2 regions of the Kribbella sp. NPDC104740 genome follow, and region 2 is predicted to be linked to the other one. Evidence: riboswitches for the same ligand, from Rfam matches in the RefSeq annotation. Region 2 holds a riboswitch; the other holds the start of a gene.
The links. A riboswitch is a leader RNA that binds a small molecule or an ion and turns the genes downstream of it on or off. The one in region 2 is predicted to bind FMN.
Positions count from the first base shown of each region.

Region 1: another riboswitch for FMN. It lies ahead of ribD (bifunctional diaminohydroxyphosphoribosylaminopyrimidine deaminase/5-amino-6-(5-phosphoribosylamino)uracil reductase RibD); the one in region 2 lies ahead of ribB (3,4-dihydroxy-2-butanone-4-phosphate synthase).

Region 1 covers NZ_JBVJNV010000007.1:159,677-174,746, forward strand. The annotation lists gene ACZ6Z4_RS31220 (DUF979 domain-containing protein) at 1-596, shown strand, start outside; gene ACZ6Z4_RS31225 (DUF2891 family protein) at 596-1,531, shown strand; gene car (carboxylic acid reductase) at 1,520-5,017, opposite strand; FMN riboswitch at 5,190-5,321, shown strand; gene ribD (bifunctional diaminohydroxyphosphoribosylaminopyrimidine deaminase/5-amino-6-(5-phosphoribosylamino)uracil reductase RibD) at 5,460-6,455, shown strand; gene ACZ6Z4_RS31240 (riboflavin synthase) at 6,456-7,079, shown strand; gene pnuC (nicotinamide riboside transporter PnuC) at 7,076-7,747, shown strand; gene ACZ6Z4_RS31250 (bifunctional 3,4-dihydroxy-2-butanone-4-phosphate synthase/GTP cyclohydrolase II) at 7,751-8,980, shown strand; gene ribH (6,7-dimethyl-8-ribityllumazine synthase) at 8,981-9,451, shown strand; gene ACZ6Z4_RS31260 (nitronate monooxygenase) at 9,458-10,474, shown strand; gene ACZ6Z4_RS31265 (pyridoxal-phosphate dependent enzyme) at 10,522-11,448, shown strand; gene ACZ6Z4_RS31270 (hypothetical protein) at 11,533-12,477, opposite strand; gene ACZ6Z4_RS31275 (hypothetical protein) at 12,520-13,029, opposite strand; gene ACZ6Z4_RS31280 (helix-turn-helix transcriptional regulator) at 13,161-14,135, shown strand; gene ACZ6Z4_RS31285 (P1 family peptidase) at 14,086-15,070, opposite strand, start outside.
Region 2 covers NZ_JBVJNV010000004.1:928,861-943,930, forward strand. The annotation lists gene ACZ6Z4_RS25520 (bifunctional metallophosphatase/5'-nucleotidase) at 1-618, shown strand, start outside; gene ACZ6Z4_RS25525 (CPBP family intramembrane glutamic endopeptidase) at 689-1,483, shown strand; gene ACZ6Z4_RS25530 (FGGY family carbohydrate kinase) at 1,407-2,807, opposite strand; gene ACZ6Z4_RS25535 (nucleoside hydrolase) at 2,931-3,824, shown strand; gene ACZ6Z4_RS25540 (ABC transporter substrate-binding protein) at 3,821-5,107, shown strand; gene ACZ6Z4_RS25545 (carbohydrate ABC transporter permease) at 5,107-6,009, shown strand; gene ACZ6Z4_RS25550 (carbohydrate ABC transporter permease) at 6,006-6,902, shown strand; gene ACZ6Z4_RS25555 (sugar phosphate isomerase/epimerase family protein) at 6,909-7,904, shown strand; gene ACZ6Z4_RS25560 (transketolase) at 7,901-8,779, shown strand; gene ACZ6Z4_RS25565 (transketolase family protein) at 8,776-9,744, shown strand; gene ribB (3,4-dihydroxy-2-butanone-4-phosphate synthase) at 9,728-10,351, opposite strand; FMN riboswitch at 10,457-10,590, opposite strand; gene ACZ6Z4_RS25575 (glycoside hydrolase family 140 protein) at 10,639-12,150, shown strand; gene ACZ6Z4_RS25580 (sugar-binding transcriptional regulator) at 12,181-13,164, shown strand; gene ACZ6Z4_RS25585 (mycothiol transferase) at 13,333-13,869, opposite strand; gene ACZ6Z4_RS25590 (hypothetical protein) at 13,883-14,695, opposite strand; gene ACZ6Z4_RS25595 (GH1 family beta-glucosidase) at 14,795-15,070, opposite strand, start outside.

The sequences.
Region 1 (15,070 bases), on a different contig from region 2:
CGCTGCTGGAGAAGGGCTCCGAGACGCTGATCGGGCTCGGTGTCTCGGCGGTCGCGGCGGCGATCGTCGGCGTGATCATGCTGCGTCCGCCGTCGGTCCTGACTCCGCTGAAGGAAGGCCACCGGCTGCTCGAGGTGATCGGCTGGGCGGCCGTGCTGCCGCAGATGCTGGCCACGCTCGGCCGGCTGTTCACCGACGCCGGCGTCGGGACGGCGGTCGGCAAGGTCACCACGCACGTACTGCCGGAGGGATCGCTGTTCGGCTCGGTCGTCGTGTACTGCGTGGGGATGGCGCTGTTCACGGTCATCATGGGCAACGCGTTCGCCGCCTTCCCGATCATGACCGCCGCGATCGGCTACCCGGTGCTCGTCCAGACCTTCGACGGCAACCCGGCGACGGTCTTCGCGATCGGCATGCTGGCCGGCTTCTGCGGCACGCTGACCACGCCGATGGCCGCGAACTTCAACCTGGTCCCGGCCGCGCTGCTCGACATGAAGAGCCGGTACGGACCGATCAAGGCCCAGCTGCCGACCGCGATCCCGCTGCTGGTCTGCAACATCTTCCTGATGTACTTCCTCGCCTTCGGAGTCCTGTGATGAGCCAGCGGTACGTCGAGATCGCGCTGCAGAACTTGCGGACCGAGGCGCCGCACCAGCTCGACCACGTCGCCCAGGACACCCGCGGCTACACGGTCAAGGAGCTGCACCCGGCCTTCCACACGTCGTACGACTGGCACAGTTGCGTGCACATGCACTGGCTGCTGGTCAGGTTGTTGCCTGAGGCCACCGACCCGGCGGTGATCCGGGCGGCGCTGGACCGGAACCTGACCGCGGAGGCGCTGGCGGCGGAGGCGGCGTACCTGCGCAGCTCGCCGTCGTTCGAGCGCCCGTACGGCTGGGCGTGGGCGCTGGTGCTGGCCGCGGCCGTTGCCAAGAGCCCCGATGAAGCGGCGCCGAAGTGGTCGGCCGCGATGACGCCGCTGGTCGAGGCGATCGTCGACCTGAGCGTCGAGTGGCTGGAGGGCGCCGCACGGCCGGTCCGCTCGGGCGTCCACTCCAACTCGGCGTTCGCGCTCGCCCTGCTGCTGGAGGCCGCCGAGGCTCTCGGCCAGGACAAGCTGACGCAGGCCGTCCGCGACAAGGCCCGCACCTGGTTCGAGGCCGACAGCGACTACCCGATCGCCTGGGAGCCCAGCGGCGAGGACTTCGTCTCGGCCGCGCTGTGCGAGGCCGACCTCATGCGCCGGGTCCTCACCGAGCACGAGTTCGCCGCCTGGCTGCCCGCCTTCCTCCCGGACCTGTCCGTCCTGAAGCCCGTCCAGGTCCGCTACCCGATCGACGGCCGCCAGGGCCACCTCCAGGGCCTCAACCTCACCCGAGCCTGGCAGCTCGCCGCCCTGACCGACGACGACCGCCAGGTCACCGCCCATCTCGACGCCGCCCTCCCCAGCGTCACCAGCGGCGACTTCAACCACGACCACTGGCTGGCGACGTTCGCCTACCTGGCCCAGGGCGGCGCTCTAGTCGAGTAGGCCCAGGTATCGCAGGTCGGTGATGTACTTGCGGATCAGCTCGGGGGTCACCGGCGGGATCTCGCCGGCGGCGCCGAGGTGGGCTGCTCGGACGGCGGATTCGAAGCGGTTGCTCGGGACGAGGGCGCCGCGCTGGGCCGGCCACGGGTGACGGTAGGCGTGGAGCAGCGGCAGGACCGACGCCTGTCGCTCCCGGTCGGGCAGCGCTTGGAGAGCGGTCTCGAAGCGGTCGAGCCATTCGTCGTACGCCGGGACGCGGGTGATCCGGTGGCCGGCCTCAGTCAGCCAGTCGACGTACTCGTCGAGGCCGATGCCGTCGTCGTGGGGGTTGACGACGTGGAAGGTGGTGAAGCCACCGGGGTCGCGGGCGCCGAGGGTGCTGATGGACTGGGCGACGAAATCGACCGGGAGGCCGTCGTAGTGTGATCGTTGCCGGTGGCCCTCAGCGTCCAGCTGGTAGAAGGATGTCGGTGCGACGCCGGTGGCGACCAGGCTGAGGAGCAGGCGGGCGAACAGGTCGGGGGCGTTGACCTGGCCCTGGTAGCGGTGCTCGGCGAGGATCAGGTCGCTGCGGAAAACCGAGACCGGGAGTCCGAAGCGCTCGTTGGCCTCGCGGAGCAGGACCTCGGCGGCCCACTTGCTGGTGCCGTAGCCGTCGGCGTACTCGTCGAGCAACTTGCGGGCTGGACTGATCGCCCGGATGTCCGCGTCCTCGGTGAAGTCTCCGGGCGCGATCTGCTGGCCGACGGCAACGGTCGAGACGAACACGTACGGCGTGAGCCGGCCGGTCAGCGCGATCCGGATCAGCTCGGCGGTGCCGAGCACGTTCGGGCCGAACAGCTGCTGGTACGGCAGCACATGGTTGACGAGCGCGGCCGAGTCGACGATCAGGTCGACCTCGTCGGCGAGCTGCTGCCAGCGTTCGCCGGTCAGCCCCAGCCAGGGGTCACTCTTGTCACCGGCAACGACTTCGAGCCGGTCGGCCAGCTCGAAGAAGCGTCGAGCGAACGCCGGATCACCGCCGGCGAAGACGCTCTCGAGCCGCGCCCGAGCGTCCGCGTCGTCCTTGCCGCGCACCAGGCAGATCAGCTTCCCGTCGCCACCGGCCAGCCGCTGCAACCACTCCAGCACCAGGAACCGCCCGAGATATCCGGTCGCCCCGGTCAGCAGCACAGTCCGTACGGCGCTCGCCGGCTCAGCCGTCGGTCCAGCGCTCAGCAGCTCAGGCCCGAGGAACTTGTCGAGCGTCAGCTCGCTCGCGGAGACCTCCTGCGACCCCGCGCCGTGCACCGAGGCGAACGACGGCCGCCGCGTGCTCGGGCCGCGCTCGGCGTCGATGTAGTCGGCCAGACCCTGCAGGTCCATCACCGGACTCACCACCACACCGACCGGCAGATCGACGGCGTAGATGTCGTTCAGCAGCTCGACGAAGGTCAGTGCCGACAGCGAGTCGCCGCCCTGGTCGGAGAACCGGGCGCTGGGCTGGAGCGCGTCGCCCGTCGTACCGAGCAGCGCGCTCGCGGCCCGGGTGACGGTTTCGACGGTGGGGAGCTCGGCGCCGTGCTCGCGCAGCTGCTGGATGCTCTCGGCCTGGCCGCTCGACAGCGTCGCGTACAGCTCCTCGAGCCGCGACCGGTAGAACTCGGCCAGGTTCCGCCGGGCGAGTTTGCCGACGCCGGTGAGCAGCCCGTTGTTCCGGCTGAACGGCGTGGTCTCGATCAGGAAGTCCCGCGGCAGCTCGTACGACTGCAGCCCGGCCGTCCTCGCCATCTGCTGGAACGCTTCCGCGATCGCGCTCTTGTCATCGGCGTCCGCGCGCTCGCTGGGGACGACGACCGCGAGCAGGTACGCGCGGGTGCTGTTGCCGTACAGGTAGATCTGGTGGATCAGCGGGTGGTTGCCGAAGATCGCCTCCAGCTTCGAGACCGCGACGAACTCGCCCTGCGACAGTTTCAGCACGGTGTTGCGCCGGTCGACGTACACCAACTGGTCCGGCGCGGGCTCGGCGAAGATGTCGCCGGTGTGGAACCAGCCCTCCTCGTCGGCGACCTCCGCGGTCGTCTCGGGATGCCGGTAGTAGCCGGAGAACGGCAGCCGGACCTTCACCAGCAGCTCGCCACGCGGGTGCGGCCGGTCGGACCCGAAGTACCCGAGCTCCGGTACGTCGATCAGCCGGTAGTCGACCGTCCACGGCCGGCTGACGCGCCCGTTGAAGGTGATCAGGCCGATCTCGGTCATCCCGTAGATGTCGAGCAGGTCCAGGTCGAGCAGCGAGTCCAGCCAGGTCGCGAGCTCGCTGGAGATCGCGGCCGCGGAGGTGACGGCGAGCATCTGCCGGCCGCCGAACATCCGCTGGGTCAGCTCGGCGGTCACCGTCGCCTCCAGGTCGGCCGAGTCGTCCCCGGCGGCCCGGCGGCGCGCGGTCTCGTCCTGGAACTCCTGGTACAGCACGTCCCAGGACCGCGGCACCATCGCGGTCGCGGTCGGCCGCACCAGCGCCAGGTCCTCGAGGAAGCTGGACATGTCGTTCTCCGCCGGGAAGTACGCCGTACCGCCGACCGAGAGCGTGCCGTGCAGGACATGCCGGGCCATCAGGTGGCCCATTGGCAGGTTGTTGAGGGTGATCCACGGCATCCGGCCCGGCACCGGGCGGCTGAGCAGGGGAGCGGTCCGCCAGATCTGGGCGATCTGGTTCTGGGTGAACACCACGCCCTTGGGGGTGCCGGTGCTGCCGGAGGTGTAGAGGATCAGCGCCGGGGCGTCGCCCTCGACGTCGGGGGCGGGCGGCATCGGGTGGTCGGCGCCGGCCGCGATCAGTTCGGCGACGGTCTGTACGGCGACCTGCGTTCCGGCCAGGGCGAACCGGGCGGCGGCCAGGGCGTCGGCGCCGTCGTGGATCTCGGGCCGGTGGTCGAGAACGACCAGCAGCCGGATGGTTGGGTCCTGGTTGGCCAGCTCGACAGCGGCGTCCAGCAGGTCGAGGCCGGCGGCGAGAACCGTCGACTCGGTCTCGGCGACAATCGGCAGCAGCCGGTCCACCGGTACGCCGAGCGGCAGCGACGCGGTGACTGCGCCGAGCGCGGTCGCCGCCAGCTCGACGACCGTGTAGTCGACGCCGGTGAACCCGAGGAAGCTGATCCGGTCACCCGCGCCCAGCGCACCGCCCGAGCCCAGCGCGGCGGCGACCGCCCGCAGGCGCTCCGCGACCTCGCCGTACGTCGCGGAGGTGCTGTACGCCGCCAGCTTGTCGGCCCGATTCCGCCCCGTGGCCGGATCGGTCGACAGCTGGACGGTGCGCTCGGCGAACGCGGGCCGGTCGGCGTACGCGGTCAGTACGACGTCGAGCAGCTCCCGCACCCCGAGGTCCGGTCGCTGGAGCGCCTCCTCGACGGCCGCGTCGGGGAAGGCTGCGGCGAACTGCGGGTCGTCGGCCAGCAGGTCGGCCAGCCGCTGGGTGGTGCGGTCGGCGCGGGATTCGACGGACACGGTGGGGCCTCCGGACCTGGTCGGGGTGGTAGCACTGCCGAGTCTGTCCGGGCCGCATAGGCGTTTGGTATACGGCTGTTCACCCCCAGGCGGCGGTCGCGCGTCCAGGTGATGGAGGCAACAACCCGGGCGTTGGCCGACGGCGTACACTTCAAGGACGAGTGAACCCACTCGCGTGCTCCGGGGTCGGTGTAATTCCGAGCCGGCGGTGACAGTCCGCGACCCGGTCGATGCAGTTCGTCGGCCGGTTGACCTGGTGGAATTCCAGGACCGACGGTGAAAGTCCGGATGGGAGGCGCACGCGATCGGTGTGCGCCGTCCTGCCTGCGCGGCAGTGGCGGAGCGTGCCGGTTGTCACAGACCCCGGAAGTGCGTCCGTGACAACGAGGGACCGTCTGTGAACAACGCCGTGACTGGTTTCGGGCCGGTCGACGTCGCCTGGATGCGGCGCGCGGTCGAGCTCGCCGCGCGCGGGATCGGCAGCACGCACCCCAACCCCGTGGTCGGCTGCGTGATCACCGGCCGCGACGGCCTCCCGGTCGGCGAGGGGTACCACCAGCAGGCCGGTGGGCCGCACGCCGAGGTGAACGCGCTCCGGATGGCCGGCGAGCGCGCCCGCGGCGGGACGGCGTACGTGACGCTGGAGCCCTGCAACCACACCGGCCGGACCGGCCCGTGCGCGGACGCGCTGATCGAGGCCGGGATCGCCCGCGTCGTGTACGCCGTACCGGACCCGAACGCGCAGGCCGCCGGCGGCGCCGCCAAGCTGCGCGGCAAGAACATCCGGGTCGAGCAGGGCGTGCTCCAGGCCGAGGCCGAGGACGTGAACCACGTCTGGCTGCACAGCGTCCGGACCGGCCGCCCGTTCGTGACCTGGAAGTTCGCCACCACGCTCGACGGCCGCAGCGCCGCCAAGGACCGGTCGAGCAAGTGGATCACCGGCGCCGCCGCCCGCGCCGACGTGCACCGCAAGCGCGCCGAGTGCGACGCGATCGCGGTCGGCACCCAGACCGTGCTGGTCGACGACCCGGAGCTGACCGTGCGCGACGAGCACGACCAGCCGCTGCCCCGGCAGCCGCTGCGCGTCGTCGTCGGCGACCGGGAGATCCCGGAGACCGCGCGGGTCCGCAACGACCGGGCGCCGACGCTGCTGCTCCCGACCCACGACCCCGCCGAGGTGCTGAGGCAGCTCGACGACCACCAGATCCGCCACCTGTGGCTCGAGGGCGGGCCGACGCTGGCCGCCGCCTTCCTGCGCGCCGGGCTGGTCGACCAGATCGTCGCGTACGTCGCCCCGGCGCTGCTCGGGTCGGGCTTCTCCGCGGTCGGCGACCTGGGCACGGAATCTATCGACCACCTGCGGCGCTTCACCCTTGCGGACGTCACTCGCCTTGGCGACGACGTCCGGCTCACCCTGACTCCCCTGGGAGGGAAGTAGATGTTCACCGGAATCGTCGAAGAGCTCGGGACCGTCGAGTCGCTCGACCTGCTGGAGGGCGACGCGGCCCGGCTCACCATCCGCGGCCCCAAGGTCACCGAGGACGCCGGTCACGGCGACTCGATCGCGGTCAACGGCTGCTGCCTGACCGTCGTCGAGACCGGTGACGGCACCTTCACCGCCGACGTGATGCGCGAGACGCTGCGCCGGACCAGCCTGGGCGGTGTCGAGAAGGGCTCGACGGTCAACCTGGAGCGCGCTGTCACGGCGCACGAGCGGCTCGGCGGGCACATCGTCCAGGGCCACGTCGACGGCGTCGGCACGATCGCGAGCCGCGAGCCCGCCGAGCACTGGGAGGTCGTCCGGGTGGCGGCCGGCCCGGAGCTGCTCCGGTACGTCGCGGAGAAGGGCTCGATCGCGGTCGACGGGGTCTCGCTGACCGTCACCGACGTCGACGACGCGACCACGACGTTCGGGATCAGCCTGATCCCGACCACGCTGGAGCTGACCGTGCTCGGGCGGAACAAGATCGGCGACACCGTCAACCTCGAGGTCGACGTGATCGCGAAGTACGTCGAGCGGTTGCTGACCGCTCCGAAGAGTGTTGCCGGAGGCAACGAATGATCGACTGGCTGCTGCACGAGCAGGTCACCGTCGCCGGGTCGCCGGTGCTGGTGCGTGAGATCGTCGGGAACGTGTTCGGCCTGGCCAGCGCGCTGTTCGGGATGCGCCGGCTGGTGTCGGCGTGGCCGGTCGGCATCGTCGGCAACGTGCTGCTGTTCACGGTCTTCGTCGGCGGGCTGTTCGACACCCCGCAGGACAAGGACCTCTGGGGCCAGGCCGGCCGCCAGGTCTTCTTCGCGCTGGTCAGCCTGTACGGCTGGTACCGCTGGTACCAGACCCGGCACGGCGGCGCCAAGACCGGTGTCCAGCCGCGCTGGGCGTCGGCCCGGGAGCGGCTGGAGATGCTCGGCGCGGCGGTCGTGCTCTACGCGATCTCGTACTTCGTCCTGCGTGAGCTCGGCTCCTGGGGTCCGCAGTGGGACGCCTGGATCCTGACCGGGTCGATCCTGGCGACGTACGGGATGGCCCGCGGGTTCGTCGAGTTCTGGCTGGTCTGGATCGCCGTCGACGTGGTCGGCGTACCGCTGCTGGTACAGGCCAAGTTCTACCCGTCGGCGGCGATGTACGTGATCTACGGACTGTTCTGCGTGCTCGGCTTCGTGGCCTGGTGGCGGATCGACAAGCGGGAGGCCGTCCCGGCCGCCCCCGAACCAGTGGTGGTGGGTTAGACGATGGGCGAGGTGCTGAAGCTCGACACGATCGAGCACGCGATCGACGAGATCCGGGCCGGGCGCGCGGTGATCGTGGTCGACGACGAGGACCGCGAGAACGAGGGCGACCTGATCTTCGCCGCCTCCAAGGCGACGCCGGAGCTGCTCGCGTTCCTGATCCGGCACAGCTCGGGCGTGGTCTGCGTCCCGATGGAGGGGGCCGAGCTGGACCGGCTCGGCATCCCGCTGATGACCCCGCACAACCGCGAGAAGCTGCGCACGGCGTACACGATCTCGGTGGACGCCCGCGACAACATCGCCACCGGGATCTCCGCGGCCGACCGGGCCAGGACGATCCGGGTGCTGGCCGACTCGGCGTCGGAGCCGTTCGACCTGGTCCAGCCCGGGCACGTGTTCCCGCTGCGGGCGCGCGACGGTGGTGTCCTGGTCCGCCCGGGGCACACCGAGGCGTCGATCGACCTGGCCCGGCTGGCCGGGCTGCGGCCGTCCGCGGTGATCTCCGAGCTGGTCAACGACGACGGCTCGATGAAGCGCGGCGCGGAGCTGCGCGCGTTCGCCGACGAGCACGGCCTGGTGCTGGTCTCGATCGCGGACCTGATCGCCTACCGGCGGCGGACCGAGCGCCAGATCGAGCGGGTCGCGACCACCACCCTGCCCACCCGGTACGGCGACTTCGTTGCCCACGGCTACAAGAACACCGTCGACGGGTCGGAGCAGCTGGCGCTGGTCCGCGGCGAGATCGGGGACGGTCCGACGCTGGTCCGGCTGCACTCGGAGTGCCTGACCGGGGACGTCTTCGGCTCGCTGCGCTGCGACTGCGGCCCGCAGCTCGACGAGGCGATGCGGCAGGTCGCCGCCGAAGGTGGTGTGGTGGTCTACCTGCGTGGTCACGAGGGCCGCGGGATCGGGCTGCTGCACAAGCTCCAGGCCTACGAGTTGCAGGACGCCGGCCGCGACACGGTCGACGCCAACCTGGACCTCGGGCTGCCCGCCGACGCCCGCGACTACGGCACCGGCGCGCAGATCCTGGCCGACCTGGGCATCACCTCGGTGAAGCTGATCACCAACAACCCGGACAAGCTGACCGGCGTCCAGGGCTACGGGATCGACGTGGTCGAGCGCCGCTCGATCGAGATCGACCCGACCGAGCACAACCTGCGCTACCTGCGCACCAAGCGCGACCGGATGGGCCACTACCTGCCCACCGGCACCGACGAGAAGGGACTGTAGATGTCGGGCAGTGGAGCACCCACGATCGAGACGCCGCGGGTGGAGGGCGCCCGGGTCGCGGTGGTCGCCGCGCAGTGGCACCCGAAGGTGACCGACGCGCTGGTGGCCGGCGCCGTGCGCGCGCTCGACGAGTCCGGCGTCACCGACTACACGGTGATCCGGGTGCCGGGGTCGTTCGAGCTGCCGGTGACGGCGCTGCACGCGGCGAAGGCCGGGTACGACGCGGTGGTGGCGCTGGGCGTCGTGATCCGTGGGGACACGCCGCACTTCGAGTACGTCTGCCAGGCCGCGACGAACGGGCTGATGGAGGTCGGGATGAGCACCGGCGTACCGGTCGGGTTCGGGCTGCTGACCTGCGACAACGACCCGCAGGCGCTCGACCGGGCCGGACTGCCGGACTCGCGCGAGGACAAGGGGTACGAGTCGACGCAGGCGGCGCTGGTGACGCTGGCCGCGATCAAGGGTCTCTGAGTCCCGATGGCTGGTTCCTGGACGGCGTCGGCGCTGCCGGTGATCGGGGCGCCGATGGCCGGCGGGGCCACGACGCCTGCGCTGGTCGCGGCGGTCTCGGCCGCGGGTGGGTTCGGGTTTCTCGCCGGGGGTTACAAGACGCCTGAGACACTGGGTGCTGAGATGGCCTCCGTTGATGTGCCGTTCGGGGTGAACCTGTTCGTGCCGGGGCGGTCGGGGCTGACCGAGGCCGCGTTCCGGCGGTATGCGGAGGAGCTGGCGCCGGAGGGGTCGGCGTACGGGCTGGATCTGGCGGCGGCGCCGATGGTGGCGGACGACGATGATCACTGGGCGGCGAAGATCGCGCTGCTGGTGGAGCGGCCGGTGGAGTTCGTGAGCTTCACGTTCGGGTTGCCCAGCGCTGAGGTGGTGGGGGCGCTGACCGGGGTTGGGACGCAGGTGCTGGCGACAGTCACGTCGGTTGACGAGGCTCGGGCGGCAGTGCAGCTGGGGGTGCACGGATTGATTGCCCAGGGCACAGAAGCCGGCGGCCACAGCGGGACCCACACCCCGGAGAAGCCGGCCGTCGTCTCGCTGCGGGCGCTGGTCGAGCAGGTAGTTGCGGAAACCACAGTGCCGGTCATCGCGGCAGGCGGAATCTCCAAGTCCTCGCAGGTGCGTGACCTGTTGGACCTCGGATCCTCAGCCGTTGCCGTCGGCACCGTCCTGTTGCGGACCGACGAGAGCGGCGCGAGCGCCGTCCACAAGGACGCGCTCGCAGCGGCCGGGGCTGATCGGACCGTCATCACGCGGGCGTTCACCGGGCGGCCGGCGCGGGGGATCCGGAACGGCTTCATCGAGCGGCACGAGGCGGGGGCGCCGCTCGGGTATCCGGAGATTCATCACCTGACCCGGCCGTTGCGCGCTGCTGCCGCTGCCGCTGGGGAGCCGGATCAGGTGCATCTGTGGGCGGGGACGGGCTATGCCGACGCGCGGACTGGACCGGCCGGCGACGTCATCGCAGCACTCGCGGCCGGCGCCTAGGGCGGGTCGCGGATGACCTTGTCCGAGCGAGCTGTGGAGGAGAACGCATGAAGGTTTCACTCGGGACCTGGCCGACGCCGCTCGAGCACGCGCCGCGACTTGCCGCTGCGATCGGGCTGACCGATCTGTGGCTGAAGCGCGACGACCTCGGCGGGTTGGGGGCTGGGGGCAACAAAACCCGGAAGCTGGAGTGGACGCTCGGCGCGGCGCTCGCTGAAGGTGCGCAGACGGTGGTCACGACGGGAGCGCCGCAGAGCAACCATGCCCGGCTGACCGCCGCGGCGGCGGCGCGGCTCGGGCTGCGCGCCGTACTGGTGTTTCCTGGTGAAGCCGGTGCGTCGCGGTCGGGCAATCTCGCGCTGGACGGGTTGTTCGGGGCGCGGGTCGTGTGGGCGGGGGAGCGCGATCGGGCGGAGGTCGCGGCGGAGATCGTCGCCGAGTCGGCGACGACCGCGCTGATCCCGTTCGGCGGATCCAATGCGTTGGGGGCGCAGGGGTACGTCGAGTGCGGGCAGGAGCTGAAGCAGCAGTTGCCGGAGTTCACGACGGCGGTCGTCGCGCTGGGCTCCGGCGGGACGATGGCTGGCTTGGTCGCCGAGCTGGGGCCGGAGCGGGTGCTCGGCGTCGACACCGGCGCGCTGGCCGATCCGGTCGCGGTGGTCGCGGAACTGGCGAGCGAGGTCTCCGGCCGGACGATCGCCCCTGACGAGTTGCGCGTACGCCGGGAGCAGGTCGGCCTCGGCTACCCGCACTTCACCAAGGAGTCCGCGGCCGCGCTGACCGTTGCCGCGCGCACCGAAGGTGTCGTGCTCGACCCGATCTACACCGGGCGCGCGATGGCCGGGCTGATCGCCGCGGTCGAGGACGGGACGCTGCGGCCGGGCGACCGGCCGGTGTTCGTGCACACCGGCGGCCTCCCGGGCTTCTTCGGCAACGCCGACGCCGTCGCGTACGCGGAGTCGCACCTCAACTAGGCGGACCGGCTTGTTCGACCCGAGCCCGCGGGCAGCGGGCTCCCCGGCGCCCTCTCGGCGGGCTGACGCGTCGCGACGCCGCCGCTAGCTGGTGCGGGTGTGCGTCATCTCCCAGTTCGGCACCCACGTCTCCCCGCCGTCCGTCGAGAACGACTGCTGCCAGCTCGCCTGCTGATCGCCCGGCGTCCACCGGAAGCGCACGTCGATCTCCTGCCCCTCCCACACGTCCGGCCCCTCGAAGATCCCGACGCCGTCGGTGAACGAACCCACCACCGGAGTCTCCAGCTGCCCACGCTGGCTGTTGACCCAGTAGATCGACCACTGACCAGTCGCCGGGTTGAAGACGCGGAACGTCGCCCCCTGGAAGTTCAGCGACGGGAACCACCCCTCGTCGAAGCTGATCGCGCCGTCGAAGTACGACCAGACCTGCATCTTCGACTCCAGCTCGTACCACTCGGCCGGCTCCCCGAGCGCGGGCCGGCGCCGGCGGTTGTGCATGTCCCAGCTGCCGACCAGGAAGTCGAAGTCGCCGGTCACCTTCGGGACCTCGGGCGCGGGTGGTGCGGTCTCGCGGCGGGTGAAGTCCATCGTCCAGTTCAGCTCCCAGGTCTCACCGCCGTCCGCGGAGAACGACTGCTCCCAGTGCGCGGTCGTGTCGGTGATGTCCGACCAGCTGTAGCTGACCAGCACCGGCCGGCCGTCGTGCGTGTCCTCGCCGATCAGCCGGCACGAACCGTCGTCCCACTTGCCACGCACCGGCGGGAACACCTCGCAGGTCCTGCTGTTCACCCAGTAGATCGACCACTCCTCGGTCGTCGGGTCGAACAGCCGCAGCGAGAACCCGTACGAGCCCTTGGTCGGAAACTGCGTCTCGTCGAGACTGATCGCCCCGTCGAAGTGCGTCCGCGCGCTGCACGTCCCGGCGTACTCCTCCCACTCGTCACTCCCGCTCAGCGGCTTGAGCAGCTGCCGGTGCCGCACGTCGAAGTACCCGTTGAAGAAGTCGAAATCGCTGGTCACTTTGTCCATGCCCCGACCTTCCCAGCGAAACCTGACAGGTCGTGGCAGTGTTTATCCGGCAGTCAGGAGATCCCGGCGCCGCCGCAGCCGGCGCGGCGCGTGCCACTGGTCGACCAGGCCGGCCGTCCACAGCGCCGCGAGCAGCACACCGGCCCGGTTCCCGGCCGCGATGTTGAACCCGGCGATCGCGAGGTTGAGCCCGAACACGACCGTCATCCACCGGCGGGCGCGGAGCAGAGTGCGCAGCCGGAGGTCGACCAGGTCCAGGGCGGTGGCGCGGATGTCGGGCCGGGTGGGCACCGGGCCGCGCCAGGCGGCTCGGCGTGCCGCCTTCCAGTCGGCGACCGGCAGTGCGGCGAGGGTCTGACGCAGTTCGCGGCGGGGCCTGCGCGAGCCGAGGGCCATCGCGATGCCGACGAGCAGTCCGGCCGCTCCGCCCCCGATGAGCGCGGCCGGCGTCGTGTCGCCGGAGACCTTGATCATGACGGCGAGCGCGATACCGAACGGGACTCCGGCGAGCAGTCCGATCGTCCAGGTCGGTGCCTGCAGCAGCCTGTGCATCCGCGTCATCTTGCCGGGTGCGGCGCGGCGGCGCGAGTGGAATGCACGTTGCTGCAGTCTCCTCGGCCGACCGCAGGTGCGGAACCCAAACCTGACAGATCGTGGCAGTGTTCGGGCGTAGGGTCTGGGGCGTGCGTTCGAGTCGGTTGTTGTCGATCCTGCTGTTGCTGCAGACGCGGCGGCAGTTGACGGCGCGTGAGCTGGCAGACGAGCTCGAGGTGTCGTTGCGGACGATCTACCGGGACGTCGAGGCGCTCGCGGCGGCCGGCGTACCGGTGTACGCTGATCAGGGGCGGGCCGGCGGTTATCGGCTGGTCGACGGGTATCGGACTCGGCTCACCGGGCTGACCGAGCAGGAAGCGGCGGCGCTGTTCCTCGTGGGGATGCCGGGGCCGGCCGCCGCGCTCGGGCTGACGGCGGAGACGTCGGCGGCGGAGCTGAAGCTGCTCGCGGCGCTGGCTCCGGATCAGCGTGACCGCGCCGGGCGGTTGAAGAACCGGTTCTACCTGGACATGCCCGCCTGGTACTCCGACGCCGAGGACTCGCCGCAGCTCGCGCCGATTGCCGAGGCCGTGCTGCACGATCGGCGCGTCAAGGTGCTCTACCGGCGCTGGGAGGCGCCGCGTGAGGTCGAGCGGGTGCTCGACCCGTACGGGCTCGTGCTCAAGAACGGGAGCTGGTACGTCGTCGCGGCCGCGGGTGCGGCGGTGCGCACGTACCGGGTGTCGAACATCCTCGAGCTGACGATCACCGAGGAGGAGTTCAGCCGGCCGCGCGGGTTCGACCTGGCGACGGTGTGGCGGGAGCACCTGGAGGAGTTCGACCAGCGGCGGTTCACCGGGACCGCGACGGTCAGGGCGTCGGCGGGGCTGGTGCGGCGGTTGAAGGACGTGTCGTTTCCCCTGCTGGTGAAGGCGATCGAGGGCGTCGAGCCGGAAGCCGACGGGACCGTGACCGTGGAGGTGCCGATCGAGTCGGTGGGCAACGCGGCGTCGCAGTTCATCCGGCACGGCGACGAGCTGGAGGTGCTCGCACCGGAGGAGGTGCGGGCCGAGATCAGGCGGTTGGCGACGACGGTGGCTGCGCTCTATCCCGCGCCGCGGTGATCAGCTCGTGCGGTACGGCGTACTGGGTCCGGCCTTTGTAGCCGGTGGTCGTGCGGGCGGCGACGAGGGAGTTGAGCAGCGCCTCTTCGACGGCCTCGAGGGTGGCCTGGAAGACCGGGCGGAGGTCGCGGTCGGGCATCGGTGGCTGGTGCGTCGTCGCGAAGGCGATCGCGTAGTCGCCGCTGCCGGGGGCGTAGTCGGAGCCGATCAGGCCGAGCCCGAAGATCGCGCGGCGGGCGACGCGGCCGAGCCGGCGGGCGTCGAGCGGGAGGTCGGTGGCGACGACGATCATGCAGGAGTTGCCGTCGGGTTCGCGCGGGGGCGCGGGGATCTTGGTGCCGAGGATCTGGAGGGTGCCGGAGAAGTTGGACTGCACGAGCACACCGATGGTGCCGAGGTCAGTGCGCCGGGACGACGTTCCAATACCTGCCTTGAAGCCAAGAGCACACGTTCCGGTGCCGGCTCCTACGCAACCTTCCTCGGGGAGGTCGGCTGAGGCTGACGTGAGCGCGTCGAGCACGTGCTGCTCGGTGATCGGGCGGCGGCGGATGTCGGACAGGTAACCGTCGTTGGTCTCGCCGACGACCGGGTTGAGGCTGATCGCCTGCGGGTCGCGCTCCAGCAAGTAGGTCAGCAGCGCGTCCGCGGCCCGGAAGACCGAGAGCGTCCCGGTGAGCACGATCGGCGTCTCCAGCAGCCCGAGCTCCTCCAGCTGCGTCGACCCCACCAGCTTGCCATAGCCGTTGCCCACAGCAACAGCTGCCGGGAGGCCGCCGGTCACCCCGGCGGGGACGATCGCGGTGACCCCGGTCTGGAGGTCGCCGTCCGCGAGCGTCGTCTGCCCGACCAGCACTCCGGGGACGTCGGTGATCGCGTTCAGCGCCCCGGTCGGCAGGGTCCCGATCGCCACACCCAGGTCGCGCGCTCTCGTCTGC
Region 2 (15,070 bases):
ACCCGTACGCCGAACGCCGCGGGCGAGAGCACCTTCGCCGATCTCGCCGCCGACGTGCACCTGTGGACGGCGCGCCAGGACGGGCGGGCTGATCTCGGGATCGTCGCCGCGCAGCCGGCGGTCGGGAGCACGCCGCTCCGCGGCGACCTGCTGGTTGCCTCAAGCAACAAGCCGGGGGATGCGCCCGGCCGGGTGCTGCTCGGCGAGTCCTGGGACGCGTACGGCTACGGCAACCCGGTGCTGACCGTGTCGTTGACCGGCGCGCAGCTGGACGCCGTACTGGAGCAGCAGTGGCAGCCGCAGGCGAACGGCACGGTGAAGTTCGCGCCGCTGGCGGTCTCCGGGAACGTCCAGTACGCGTACGACGCCAGCCGGCCGGTCGGCGACCGGGTCGTTCCGGCAGACGTGAAGATCAACGGCGTCGCGCTCGATCCGGCCAAGACGTACCGGGTTGCGGCTCTCGCGTACACGGTGATCGGTGCTGACGGCTACCCGGCCTTCAAGGTCGCGACCAATCCGGTCCGCAACAACACCGACCACGAGACCTTCGCCGATTACCTGAGGGCGCACCGCACCCTCACCCCGGCACCGCTCACGCGGGTCATGGCGATCGGGTAGGTCTAGCACCACCATCGATCGACGGGCTGGCACCCTCAGCGTCAGCGAAGTTCCACACCAGGATTCAGCTATGAGTTCTCAGGTGAGCCGGTTCCTGCTGATCTGCTTCGCGTTGAGTTGGGCGCCGTGGATCGTTCTGGGTGCGACCGGAGCGAACGTCGACGAAGGGTCGGGTGCGCTGGTCTTCGGGCTGGCTGCCAGCGGCCCTTCGTTGGCGGCGCTCGCGATGTGGTTGCGCTACCGGAGCAGGCTGCCGCGGCAGACGACGTGGGCGTGGCACTGGCCGATCGCGGCCGTCGTACTGGGGGCAGCGCCGCCGTTGCTGGCGGCGCTGCTGACGGGAGTCGACGGGATTCCGCACCACGCGTCGACGGTGATCGCCGGCGCGGGTGGGCCGCTTGGTGCGCTCGCGTACACGCTGGTCGCCGGGCCGGTGTCGGAGGAGTTCGGCTGGCGCGGCTACCTGCAGCCGAGGCTTCGGCAGTCGTACGGGCGGGTGGCGGTGACCGGGCTGATCGGCGCGGCCTGGGGGATCTGGCACCTGCCGCTGTTCTTCCTCGAGGGCACGGGGCAGCACGACAAGGGGCTGATCAGTCTCGAAGGGCTGCTGTTCTTCCTCGGGTTGTTCCCGCTCACCTACACGATTCTGTTCGTCTCCGAGCGGCTGCGTGGTGGGGTGTGGGCGGCGATCCTCGTGCACGCGGCGTGGAACCTGACCGAGGAGCTCGTTCCGGCGCTGAGCACGACCGGGCTGTGGGTGGAGTTCGCGCTGACGACGCTGATCGCGGTCAGTGCGGCGCTGGTGTGGAAGCGGACCGGATCGCCGACGCCCACTCTGCGCGGCGGGCTTCGCGTGTCGCGCTGAGGGTGGGCTCGAACGTGCGGTACGTACGCCGTACCGACCAATCGGTTGGCTGTCCCAGTGACGCCCAGGCGAGCTCGGCAGCGCCGAGGGCGGAGAGTTCCGGTACGTCGGCGACGTCGATCGGGCGGCCGAGGAGGTCGGCCTGGGTCTGCATGAGGAGCGGGGAAACGGTCGCGCCACCGTCGCACCGGAGGCGGTCGACCGCGGGCAGCGTCTCGGCGATGTCGCAGATCTGATGGGCGACCGCCTCGACCGCGGCGTGGGCGATGTGAGCCCGCGTGGTCGAGCTGCTCATGCCGGTGAGCGCGGCGCGGGCGTCGCGGTTCCAGTGCGGGGCGCCGAGGCCGGTGAAGGCCGGGACGAGAGTGACGCCATCAGAGCCGGCGACGGTCCCGGCGAGAGAGACCAGCGCGCCGACGTCGGGGAGCCCGAGCAGATCGGCGGTCCAGGCGAGGGCGGCGCCTGACGAGACGATGTTGCCCTCCAGCGCGTACGTCGGACGATCGGTGAGCCAGGCCAGCGTGCAGCCGTCGGGGACGAAGGAATCGACCGGCGTCATCACCGACGAGCCGGTCCCGTACGTCGCCTTGACCATGCCGGGGTGGACGCAGCCCTGGCCGTACAGCGCGGCGTGCGAGTCGGCGAGGACGGCGAGGATCGGGATGCCGTCGGGCAGGCCGGGGACGCCGGAGGTCACGCCGAAGCCGGCGTCGGAGGGGCGGACCTCGGGCAGGACCGACGCAGGGATGCCGAAGGCGTCCAGCAAGTCGGGGGACCACGCCAGCGAGTCGATGTCGTAGAGCAGCGTCCGGGACGCGTTCCCGGCGTCCGTTAGATGCTCCGAGCAACCAGTCAGCCGGTGGACGAGCCAGGAGTCGACAGTGCCGACCTGGTCGGCGGGCGTCGCGTCCAGAAGCCAACGCAGCTTGGGCGCCGAGAACATCGCGTCCATGCGCAGTCCGGTGCGGCGGCGTACCAGGGCGTCGACAGAAGCAGGCAATGAGGCGCACCAGGCCGACGTCCGGACGTCCTGCCAGCCGATCACCGGACCGACCGCCGCACCGGTCCGCCGGTCCCACCCGACGACAGATTCACGTTGGGTCGACAAAGCGATCCCCACCACGTCCACCGACAGGCCGAGCCGGAAGATCGCCGCCAGCACGCTCGCCCACAGCTCCTCGGCGTCCTGCTCGACCCAACCGGAGTGCGGTGTCGACAAACCGACCGGCGCCGACGCCCGCGCAATCACCCCACCGACAGCGTCGACGAGCACCGCCTTGGTGTTCGTCGTGCCCTGGTCGATCGCGAGCACCGCTTGCACCATCGACCGACCTCCACGGGTTCGACAACTTTCAACCGACCTCTTGACGGGACTCTAGCGCCGTGGCGACACTCATGGCGACAGGCTATGCACTAGTGAATTTCTATTCAAAGAGGTGGCAGCAGCGTGAAGCCGAGCAGACGCCGGGTGATCATCGACACCGACGCCAAGAACGAGGCCGACGACCAGTTCGCGATCGTGCACGGACTGTTGTCGCCGACGTTCGACGTCCGGGGCCTGATCGCCGCCCACTTCGGGACCCGGCGGTCGAACCGCAGCATGGAGGAGTCCCGGGAGGAGATCGACCTGCTGCTGGACCTGATGGACCTGACCGGTCAGGTCCCGGTCGCGAACGGCGCCCCGACCGGGATCCCCGACGAGCAGACCCCGCTGGACTCGCCCGGTGCGCGACTCATCGTCGAGGAGTCCAAGCTGGCCACGAAGGACGACCCGCTGTTCGTGTCGTTCCTCGGCCCGCTGACCAACATGGCCTCGGCGATCCTGCTCGACCCGGAGATCGTGCACCGCGACGTCGTGGTGATCTGGATCGGCGGTCGTGGGTACGACGGTTACACGTCGTACCCGGGGATCGAGTTCAACCTGAGCAACGACATCCACGCCGCCAACGTCGTGTTCGGCTCCGGGATGACGGTCTGGCAGGTCCCGAGCGACGTCTACACCAAGGTCTCGGTCAGCTACGCCGAGCTCGACGAGAAGATCGGCGACGCCGGTCCGCTCGGCAAGTACCTCATCGAGCAGTTGCACGAGTGGAACGCGATCCACCACGGCGAGCCGATCGAGTCGCGCTCGCTCGGCGACTCCCCGGCGATCGCGCTGATGCTCTTCCCACGCAGCGGGGACATGCGGGTCCGGCCGGCGCCGCGCTTCGGTGTCGACGGCTGGTACCTGCCCGGCACCGACAACCCGATCCACGTCTGCGAGCAGGTCGACGTCCGCTTCCTGCTCGAGGACATGTTCGCCAAGATCCGCCGCTTCGCCCGACAGAGGAGCCAGTCATGACGTACACCCGCCGGGGCTTTCTCGGCCTCACCACCGCGGCCGCGCTGGGGGCCGGCCTGACCGCCTGCACCGGAGCCGGTACGACGAGCAGCGGCGGTACCGCCGCGGCCTCGAACGACCTGCGCCTGTTCACCTACGAGGACGACACGACGATCGGCCTGCTGAAGGCCCAGGTGAAGAAGTTCGACGAGGCGAACGGGACCACGACCACCGTCGACAGCCTGCCCGGATCGGGCGCGGCGGTGTACCCGGACAAGCTGCGCACCGAGCTGCTCGGCGGCAAGGGCCCGGACGTCTGGCGGATCTGGGGCGGCCAGATCGGCAGCCCGTTCGCGAAGGCCAAGCAGGCGCTCGACCTGACGCCGTACTACTCCAAGTTCGGCTGGGACTCCAAGATCAACAGCTCGGCGATCGACGGGATGACCTTCGACGGGGTGAAGACCGGAGTCCCGTTCACCGCGCTCGGAATCGGTGCCTGGTACAACAAGTCCCTGTTCGCCAAGGCCGGGGTGAGCGCGCCTCCCACGTCGTACGCCGAACTGGAAGCGGTCAACGACAAGCTCGTCGCCGTCGGCGTCACGCCGCTCGCGACCGGTGGCAAGTACGGCTGGCACATCATGCGGCTGTTCGAGTACCTGCTCGAGCACACCGCCGGCCCGGAGCTGCACGACAAGCTGCTGACCGGCGCCGAGAGCTGGGACCGGCCAGAGGTGGTCGAGGCGTTCACGCTGTTCAAGAAGTGGCAGGACAAGAAGTGGATCCCGCAGGGCGCGCTCGGCCTCGACCCGGCCGACATCGAGCCCGGCTACGTGCAGGGCCGGACGGCGTACACGATCACCGGGCCGTGGACCGAGGCGCAGGCGATCCTCTCGGCCAAGAAGCCGTCGACCGCGTTCGGTACCTTCGAGCTGCCGACCGACCAGCAGCCGTCGCGGCACTCGGGCTTCGTCGAGGGCTACATGATCAACGCCAAGTCCGGCAACGCCGAGAAGTCCGCGGCGCTGATCGACTTCCTCCTCCAGCCCGAGGCGCAGAAGGCGATGCAGATCACCGCCTCGACGGTGAAGGGTGCCGAACCGGACCCGAAGACGTTGCCCCTGGCAGCGGAGTGGTCGCAGAAGTACGCGGGCAACCCGTTCTACACGATCCAGGATCAGGCCTTCCCGAAGAAGGAGGCCGACCAGTACTTCAGCGTCCAGAGCGACCTGCTGCAGGGTTCGCTGGCGCCCGCGGCCGCGGCGAAGAAGATGCAGGAGATCGTCTCCGCCTGGGCCAAGGGCTGATGGCCACCGTCGCGCTGCCGAAACCCGGCAAGGTCAAGAGCGGCCGCTGGTCGCCCTGGCTGTTCGCCCTGCCCGCGGTGCTGGTGTACGTCGGGTTCCTGGTGTACCCGGCGATCTCCTCGCTGTTCTTCAGCCTGACCAACTGGGACGGGCTGAGCGCGACGTACGACTTCGTCGGCCTGGACAACTACACCAAGCTGGCGAGCGACCCGGTCGTCGGCACCGCGGTCCGGAACAACCTGATCTGGACCGTGGTGACGATCGCCGTCCCGACCGTGATCGGCCTGGCGCTGGCGATCGCGCTGAACGGCAAGGTGCACGGCAAACCGATCCTGCGGCTGGTCTTCTACACCCCGGCCGTGCTGCCGCTGGTCTCGATCGCGAGCATCTGGGGCTGGCTCTACAACCCGCAGTACGGCGCGATCAACTCGTTCCTGAAGCTGATCGGGCTCGACGGGCTCGCGCAGCCGTGGCTCGGGCAGGACTCGACCGCGCTCTGGGCCGTGATGGTCCCGGCGATCTGGTTGCGCACCGGCTTCCCGATGCTGCTCTACCTGGCCGCGCTGCAGGGCATCCCGAACGAGCTGTACGAGGCGGCGACCGTCGACGGTGCGAGCCGTTGGCAACAGTTCTGGCACATCACGATGCCGAGCCTGCGGCCGGCGCACTACATCGTGCTGGCGCTGTCGCTGATCGACTCGTTCAAGGTCTTCGACATGATCTACGCGATGACGTACGGCGGACCCGGGACGTCGACGCAGGTGATGGGGACATGGATGTACTTCAACGTCTTCCAGTACTACCAGGCCGGCTACGGCACCGCGATCGCGGTCGTGATCACGCTGGTGGCCGTTGCCGTCGGCATCCCGTACGTGCGCTCCCAGACCAAGGAGGCCTCATGACCTCGCTCGCCCCGGCTCGCGTTCAGCTCGAGCCCGAGACAGTCGCCTCCGAACCCGTGCAGCAGAAGCCGAAGGGCCGTCGCGGCGTCGTGATGACGCTGGTGCTCGCGGTGATGGCGATCTTCTGGGTCTCGCCGCTGGCACTGCTGGTGGTCACCGCGGTCCGGCCGCTCGCGGACTTCGTCGGGAACGGGCCGCTGTCGTGGCCGGACCAGTTCACCTGGTCGAACTTCTCCGACGCCTGGGGGATCGGCAACTTCGCCACGACGTACAAGAACAGCGCGCTGCTGGCGCTGATCAAGGTGCCGCTCGGGGTGCTGATCTCGGCGATGCTCGGGTTCGCGCTGGCCAAGCTGCGGATGAAGTTCCGCCGGACGGTGATGTTCGGGGTCTTCCTCGGGCTGACCATCCCGATCTACATCGCGATCGTGCCGGTCTTCATCATGCTCCGCCAGGCCGGCGCGACCGACAGCCTGTTCGGGCTGATCGGGCCGTACCTGGCCTTCGGGATCCCGTTCGAGGTGCTGGTGCTGCAGTCGTTCTTCCGGCAGATCCCCGACGAGATCATCGAGGCGGCCAAGGTCGACGGCGCCGGCGACTGGCGGGTCTTCTTCACGATGATCCTGCCGCTGTCGCTGCCGGCCCTGGTGACGGTCGCGATCCTGGACGCGGTGGCGACCTGGAACGAGTTCCTGTTCGCGCTGATCCTGCTCAACTCCGACGCGAACAAGACCATCCCGGTCGGCCTGCTGAACTTCCAGGGCCAGTTCGCCAACAACAACACCGGGCTCGCGGCGGGCATCCTGATCGCCGTGGTCCCGATCCTGATCGCCTACACGCTCCTGCAGCGCTACATCGTCGGCGGCCTGACCGCCGGCTCTCTGAAGGGTTAGGACCATATGACTGACATGCCGGTGTTCGGTGCCGGGATCTGGCACTTCGCCACCTACAAGGACCGCTACGCCACCGACGGGTACGGCGACCCGGTCGGCCTCCTGGAGCAGATCGACCGCGCGGGTGCGGTCGGCGACCTGTCCGTGGTCGACCTGAACTGGCCGTTCGCCGGGTACGACGGGACGCTCGACGAGGTGAAGGCCGCGCTCGCCCGCAACAACCTGAAGGCGATCGCGATCACGCCCGAGATCTACACCCGCGACTTCGTCAAGGGCTCGTTCACCAACCCCGACCCCGCCGTCCGCAAACAGGCCCTGGAGCTGTTGCACCAGGCAACCGAGCTGGCCAAGGACCTCGGCTGCTCGTACGTGAAGCTCTGGCCCGGGCAGGACGGCTGGGACTACCCGTTCCAGGTCAACTACCACGACATCTGGAACCTCGCGCTGGACGGGCTGAAGGAGCTCGTCTCCGCGCACCCCGACATCAACTTCGTGATCGAGTACAAGCCGCGCGAGCCGCGGGTGAAGATCATCTTCCCCAACGTCGCCCGGACCCTGCTCGGGATCGAGAAGATCGGCCTGCCCAACCTCGGCATCCTGCTCGACTTCGGCCACTCGCTGTACGGGCAGGAGACGCCCGCCGACGCCGCGCAGCTCGCGATCGACTACGGCCGGCTGTTCGCGATCGACGTCAACGACAACCTGCGCGGCTGGGACGACGACATGGTGGTCGGCTCGGTGCACCTCGTCGAGACGTTCGAGTTCTTCCACACGCTGCGCCGCAACAACTGGGAAGGTGTCTGGCAGCTCGACCAGTTCCCGTTCCGCGAGGACAGCGTCGAGGCCGCCAAGCAGGCGATCCGGTTCCTGAAGGCGGTGCACCACGCGCTCGACGTACTGGACGAGGAGGCGCTGGCCGCTGCGCAGGCGTCGCACGACGCGCTCGCCGCACAGCGGCTGATCCAGAAGGTCCTGCTGTCCTCGATGGCGGAACTGGCATGACGCTGACGGTCGAGCACACCACCATGCCCGTGCTCGGGCGACTGCAGCTGCACAGCAGCCGGGCCGAGCAGGTCGCGCACATCGCCGAGGTCGCGCGGCAGATCCGGATCCAGGACCTCAAGCTGGTCCACCACGCCGGGGCCGGGCACATCGGCGGGGACTTCTCGGCGATCGACATCCTGGCGACCCTGTACGGCGCGGTGCTGGACGTCGCGCCGGACCGGGTCGACGACCCGGAGCGGGACCGGTTCATCCTCAGCAAAGGCCACGTCGCGGGGGCGCTCTACACGACGCTGGCGGCGTACGGGTTCCTGCCGGTGGAGGAGCTGGCGACGTTCCTGAAGCCGCTGTCCGCGCTGAACGGGCACCCGAACCGGCGCAAGGTGGCCGGCGTCGAGGCGAACACCGGCCCGCTCGGGCACGGGCTGCCGGTCGCGGTCGGGCACGCGTTGTCGGCCAAGCTCGACGTGTCGCTGCGGCGTACGTACGTGCTGGTCGGCGACGGCGAGCTGCAGGAGGGCAGCAACTGGGAGGCGATGATGGCGGCCTCGCAGTACCAGCTGGACCGGCTGACCGTGATCGTCGACCGGAACCGGCTGCAGCAGGGCGCGACCACCAAGGAGACCAACGACCTCGACCCGCTGCCGGAGAAGGCGGCCGCGTTCGGGTTCGCGGTGGTCGAGGTGAACGGGCACGACCACGGCGAGCTGCTCGACGTGCTGTCCGCCGTACCGTTCCGGCCCGGCAAGCCGACCTTCGTGATCGCCCACACCCACAAGGGGCACCCGATCTCGTTCATGAGCAACAACGTCGCCTGGCACCACCGGGTGCCCGACGCCGAAGAGTTCGACCAAGCACTCAAGGAGCTCTCATGACGGTCACCGACAGTCCCTCGATCGCGGACCAGCCGCGGTACGACTGCCGGGACGCGTACGTCGAGACGCTGGCCGAGCTGGCGCACGCGGACCAGCGGATCGTCGGCGTGGTCAACGACTCGGTCGGGTCGAGCAAGCTGAACAGCTTCCGCAAGGCCTTCCCGGACCGGCTGATCAACGTCGGCATCGCCGAGCAGGACATGGTCGGCGTCGCGTCCGGCCTGGCCAACGGCGGGCGGATCCCGTTCGTCTCGGCGGCGTCCTGCTTCCTGACCGGGCGCGCGCTGGAGCAGATCAAGGCCGACGTCGCGTACTCGCACACCAACGTGAAGCTGTGCGGGATGAGCCCGGGCGTCGCGTACGGCGAGCTCGGGCCGACGCACCACTCGATCGAGGACATCGCCTGGCTGCGCGCGATCGCCGGGATGCGGATCATCGTGCCCGCCGACCCGATCGAGACGGCGGCGGCGTTGCGGTGGGCTGCTTCGTCGGACGGGCCGGTGTTCATCCGGGTCAGCCGGATGAGCGTGCCGCGGATCTACTCCGACGACTACGAGTTCGTGCTCGGTCGCGCGATCACCGTTCGGGACGGCGGCGACGTGACGCTGATCAGCAACGGGACGGTGCTGTGGCGGGCGCTGTCCGCGGCCGAGCAGCTGGCCGCCGAGGGGATCTCGGCGCGGGTGCTGTCGATGCCGACGGTGCAGCCGCTCGACACCGACGCCGTGATCGCGGCCGCGCGGGAGACGGCCGGCATCGTGACGGCGGAGGAAGGGGTCAGCGGGGGAGGGCTCGGCGGGGCGGTCGCGGAGACCGTCGTCCAGCATCACCCGGCGCGGGTGTCGATCCTCGGGATCCCCGAGTTCGCGCCGACCGGCTCCGCGGCGTACTTGCTGGACCGGTACGGGCTGTCCGCGGACGGCATCGCCGCCGCGGCCCGTCGGCTGGTCAGCCCAGGTAGCTGACCAGGTCGGCGATCGAGACCATCGCGAAGTCATGGGCGTCGGCGAACGCGCGCAGGTCGGCGCCGGTCATCAGCGTGCCGTCGTCGTTCATCAGCTCGCCGATCACCCCGACCGGCGGCAGCCCGGCCAGCCGGACCAGCTCGACGGTGGCCTCGGTGTGACCGGGCCGCTGCCGGACCCCGCCCGCGACCGCGCGCAGCGGGAGGATGTGGCCGGGGCGGATCAGGTCCTGCGGCTGCGCTGTCGCGTCGGCGAGCACGTTGACGGTGCGGGCGCGGTCGGCGGCGGAGATACCGGTCCCGACGCCGCTGCTCGCGTCGACCGACACCGTGTACGCCGTACGCAGGCTGTCCTGGTTGTTCGGGACCATCAGCGGCAGCTCGAGCCGGTCCAGGACCTCGGGCGCGGCCGGGGCGCAGACGTAGCCGCTGGTGTAGCGGACCAGCAGAGCCATCAGCTCCGGCGTCGCCAGGCTGGCGGCGAAGGTCAGGTCGCCTTCGTTCTCGCGGTCCTCGTCGTCCACGACGACGACCGGGCGACCCCGGCCGATCTCGGCGATCGCGTGCTCGATGGTGTCCAGACGGGTGGTCGTCACGGTGCTGCTCACTGTCGCTGTCCTCTCGGCCTGGCACTCCGGGGCAACGACAGCTCCGCGACGGTCGGCTGTGTGCACGCCTTTTGGGCGCGCGCCGAACAGGCGTCGCGAAATCTGCCACGTGCGTCTTCCCATCCGGACTTTCACCGTCGGTCCCGGAGTTCCACCAGGTCAACCGGACCTCCTCGCGGAGGTACGGGTCGCGGACTTTAACCGCCGGCTCGGAATTTCACCGACCCCAGAGCACGTGTGTGTTCTTCACTCGCAGTGTATCCGTCCTCGTTCGATCCGGGAGTGTCATGTCCATCTCAGTCGTCTGGCGGTCCGTCGAGCTGTCTGCTGCGCTTCCGGTGGGTTACGGGGCGGAAGTGTGGGCCGATTTCGAGCACGAGAGCGGGGTGAGGCTGCGACGGCCGGGGTTCTGGGACGGGGAGGTCTCCGGGGAGGGTGGTGCCGGGGCGGTGTGGCGGGTCCGGTTCGCTCCGCCGTTGGCGGGGCGGTGGGAGTGGGCGTTCGGCTCCTCATCAGGCGTGCTGGAGGTTTCACAAGTACCAGCCGGCGAAACCAATCCGTTCTACGCCCACGGGTTCTGGCAGATGTCCCCCGGCGGCCGGAGCCTGGTCCACGCGGACGGCACCCCCGCGCTGCTGGTCGCCGACACCGCCTGGGCGCTGCCCTGGCGAGCGACGGTTGATCAGGTCCGCTCGTATGCGGAGGACCGGCAGGCGAAGGGCTTCAACGCCGTACTGCTGATGTCGGTCCAACCCGACATGCGAGCCGTCGGCCCGCGCGACCGCACCGCGGACGAGGGGTTCGACGTCGCCTTCGAGGACCTGCCCGACGGTCACTTGCTGCAGCCTCGGGCGGAGTACTTCCAGTACCTCGATCAGCTGCTGGAGGTCTTGGTCGAGCACGGGATCGTCCCGGTGCTGCAGCCGGTCTTCCAGGGCTTCGGCTGGAAGGGCCTCGACGTCGCAGGCACCGTAGTACCGGCGGACGAGTACGCGACGTACTGCCGCTACCTCGTCGCCCGGTACGGCGCGCAGCCCGCGATCTACCTCGTCGGCGGCGACGGAACCGGCCGCGAGCCGCAGGTCGAGGCCGGCGGCGCCGAGGTGCACGCCGTCGACTGTTACGAGCAGCCGACCGGCATCCATTACCGCCCGCACATCCGCGCCTCGGCGCACCAGGACGCCGACTGGCTCGACTTCCAGTGGTGCCAGACCGGGCACACCGGCGAGCACGTCGCCGAACGCGTCGCCGACATGTGGCGGAACGAGCCGGTGCGAGCCGTGGCGAACGGCGAGCCGACGTACGAGCAGCATGGTGGGCTGGACGTCGCCGGCGGGTGGTGGCAGGGGCACGAGGCGTGGAGCAACCTGTGCGCGGGCGGGACGATGGGGGTCATGTACGGCGCGGGGAGCTTGTGGCAGTGGCGGCTGCATGCTGCCGAGCCCGGGCACTCTGCCTTCTTCATCGCGCCGGACGCTGGGTGGCGGGAGGCGCTGGGGTTTGGCGGTTCGACGTACGTGGGGCTGGTGGGTCGGGTGCTGGCCGGTCTGCCTGTCGCTGACTTGGAGCCGGACTGGACGCGCGTGATCTCCGGCCGCGCGCTACGCGGGGCCGACGGCCTGCTGATCGTCTACCGCGAGCACGGCGGCCCGGTGATGGTCTTCGACGACTCCGTTCCGCTCGACTACCGCATCGTCGATCCCCGCGACGGCTCCGTCGTCGCCACCGGCCGGCGAGACACGCCGGGCGATCCGCTGCCCGATCCGGGTGGCGCACCGCGCGTCTACATCTGCCTATAGTCCAGTCCTGACCTGTCTGAAGGGGGAACCGTGAATCGTGGCGTGCGCCGCCCCGGCCTGGACGAACTACGCCTGCTCGCGAAGGTCGCCCGCATGTACCACGAGAAGGGCATCCGCCAGCCGAAGATCGCGAGCGAGCTGAACCTGTCGCAGGCCCGGGTGTCGCGGATGCTCAAGCAGGCAGTCGAGGTGGGGATCGTGCACACGGTGGTGACGATGCCGAGTGGCGTGCACAGCGATCTGGAGGACGAGCTGCAGGGCCGGTATGGGCTGAGGGACGCGGTGGTGGTCGACACCGACACTCTTTCGGTCGGTACCACCGACGACGATGTCCTCCCAGCACTCGGCTCAGGCGCGGCGGCGTACCTCGACATGACCCTCACCGGCGGCCACGTCATCGGCATCTCCTCCTGGAGCGAGACCCTGATCAGCGCCGTCGACCGGATGCCCCGCAAGAGCGTCCCCGTCGCCGACAAGGTCGTCCAGATCGTCGGCGGCCTCGGCGACGCCGCCGTCCAGATGCAAGCCACCCGCCTCACCGCCCGCTTCGCCGAACTCACCGGCGCGATGCCCGTGTATCTGCCGGCGCCGGGTTTGGTCGGGACTCCCGCCGTGCGGCGGGCGATGATGAACGACGTGTCCGTCCAGGACGTGCTGGGGACTTGGAGTCAGCTCACCGACGCGGTCGTCGGCATCGGCAGCCTCGAACCATCGCCTCTATTGCAGCGCAGCGGCAACGCGGTCGCTGTCGCCGATCAGGATGAGTTGCGTCGGTTGGGAGCGGTCGGTGACGTCTGCTTCCGCTTCTTCGACGAGGACGGCAACCACGTCCGCTCGACCTTCGACCAACGAGTCATCGGCGTCACCGCCAAGGAGCTGTTGTCCGTCCCCCGCCGAATCGGCGTAGCCGGCGGCACCCGAAAGTTCTCCGCCATCCGCGCGGCACTCCTGGGCGGCTGGATCAACATCCTCATCACCGACCTCGCCATGGCCAACCGGCTCCTCGCCGACTGAGCTTTCCCCACGCGGGCTCCTCCGCTCGCTGGTTGGGCGGGTTGTGTGTAGACGGGGCGGACGTGCACCACCCACCAACCTCCGCCGGAGGCGACGAGCTGAGCGTGAACGCCTTCGCGGGGACGACGATGAAGCGGGTTAGTGGGTGGTGCACGTCCGCCCAACCGGCTACTCAGTCGGTCTGAAGGGGTCTGCTGCCGCCTGGATTCTGGCGATGCGGGCCGGCTGGGCGGGTCCGTCGATCAGCTCGCGGAGGATGTCGAGCTGGCCGCCATGCCGCAGTTCCTCGTTCAGGACTCGGAGCATCATGGCCGCCAGGGTTGTCGTCTGGTGGCCCTCGGCGAAGTGTTCGACCCAGCCAACGGCATCCAGGGCGTGCGACGCGATCGTCTCGTCGGCGACGCCGCAGGCCTCCGCGTACCAGTCGAGGACGAAGGTCGACGGCTCGTCGGCGCGGACCCACAGGTCGGCGGCGCCGGGCTGGTGCTCGTCGCCGGGGATTTCCCGCGGCAACGAGCGACCGAACGCTTCGCCGAGGTAGCCGTACTCCATCCCGCCGAGGTGTTTGAGGACGCCGAGGACATTCGCACCCGAGGCAGTGAGCGGGCGGCGGAGGTTGTACTCCGACAATCCGCGGGTCTTCTCCAGGTTGGTGGCTCGCGCGGCAAGCAGGGCCTCGTGGAGTTCGGACTTCAACGTCGGCACATCGAGCAGGAGATCACACGATCAGTGCACTCTCCAGCTCGATCAGGTTCGTCAAGCGGTCGGCGAAGGCGCGGGGGAGGGACTCGTTGGGGAGAGTCGCGGCCGGGCGGGCGGGAAGGCCCGTCACCGGAGTACGGCCGAGTGCGAGGAGGACGGTTTCGTGGTGGGTGAGTGCCTCGGCGGCGATCGCCTGGGCGGCGGCGTGGGTGCCGAAGCGGTCGGTGAAGAAGTGTTTGATGCGGGGGTGGGTGGACGTCAGATACAGGTACTCGACGACTTCGGGGAGGCTGCGCCAGTTGCGGAGTTGGGCGGCGATCAGGTCGGCGTCGGCGGCGTCGAGGAGGTCGCCCAGTTGGAAGGTGCTGGGGATGTCGTCGCGCATTAAGGGGGCGACGGAACCGGCGTGCAGCCATTCCGCGTAGAAGTTGAGCCAGTCGCCGGCCCAGCCGGCGAGGTCGCCGCGGTTGGTGGTGAGGCCGTCGGGGCGGCCGTGGAGGTAGAGGCCGGCGGTGGCGGCGGCGAGGTGGGAGACCTTGATGACGCTGCCGAAGGCGGGGGCGCGGAACCAGGGGATGTGGGGGAGGCCGGTGCGGAGGACGTAGTCGATGAAGCCGTCGTCGACGCGGCCGACCAGGGTGCGCCAGTGGTAGGAGTCGTAGTCGAAGTGCCGCAGGTAGTCGAGGACCAGGCGGGCGGCGTCGGCGTTCGGGGCGTAGCGGCGGGCGAGGGTGTGCAGGGCGTCGACGTACCCGACGAAGTCGGCTGCCTCGTGCCTCACGTCCTGGGGGAGGGGACGGCGGGCGATGGCGTGGGGTACGGCGGTCACTGGGCCTCCAGACGGGGAAACCCGGCGCCGGTGCGCCGGGTGTTCCACGACTGTGCACTGTGTGGTTACACAGCGGATTCATGCTCGATATACGACGAATTAACGGTTGCGGTGCTGCTCCGCGAGGTCGCGCAGGTACAGCGCCGACTGCTTCGGTGTCCGCTCCTGGGTGTCGTAGTCGACGCGGACGATGCCGAAGCGCTTCTCGTAGCCGTAGGCCCATTCGAAGTTGTCGAGGAGGGACCAGGCCAGGTAGCCGCGGATGTCGGCGCCCTGCTCGATGGCGGAGGCGACGGCGGCCAAGTGCGTGGTGAAGTACGCCGTGCGGCCCTCGTCGGCGACGAAGCCGGACTCGTCGGGGACGTCGTCGAAGGC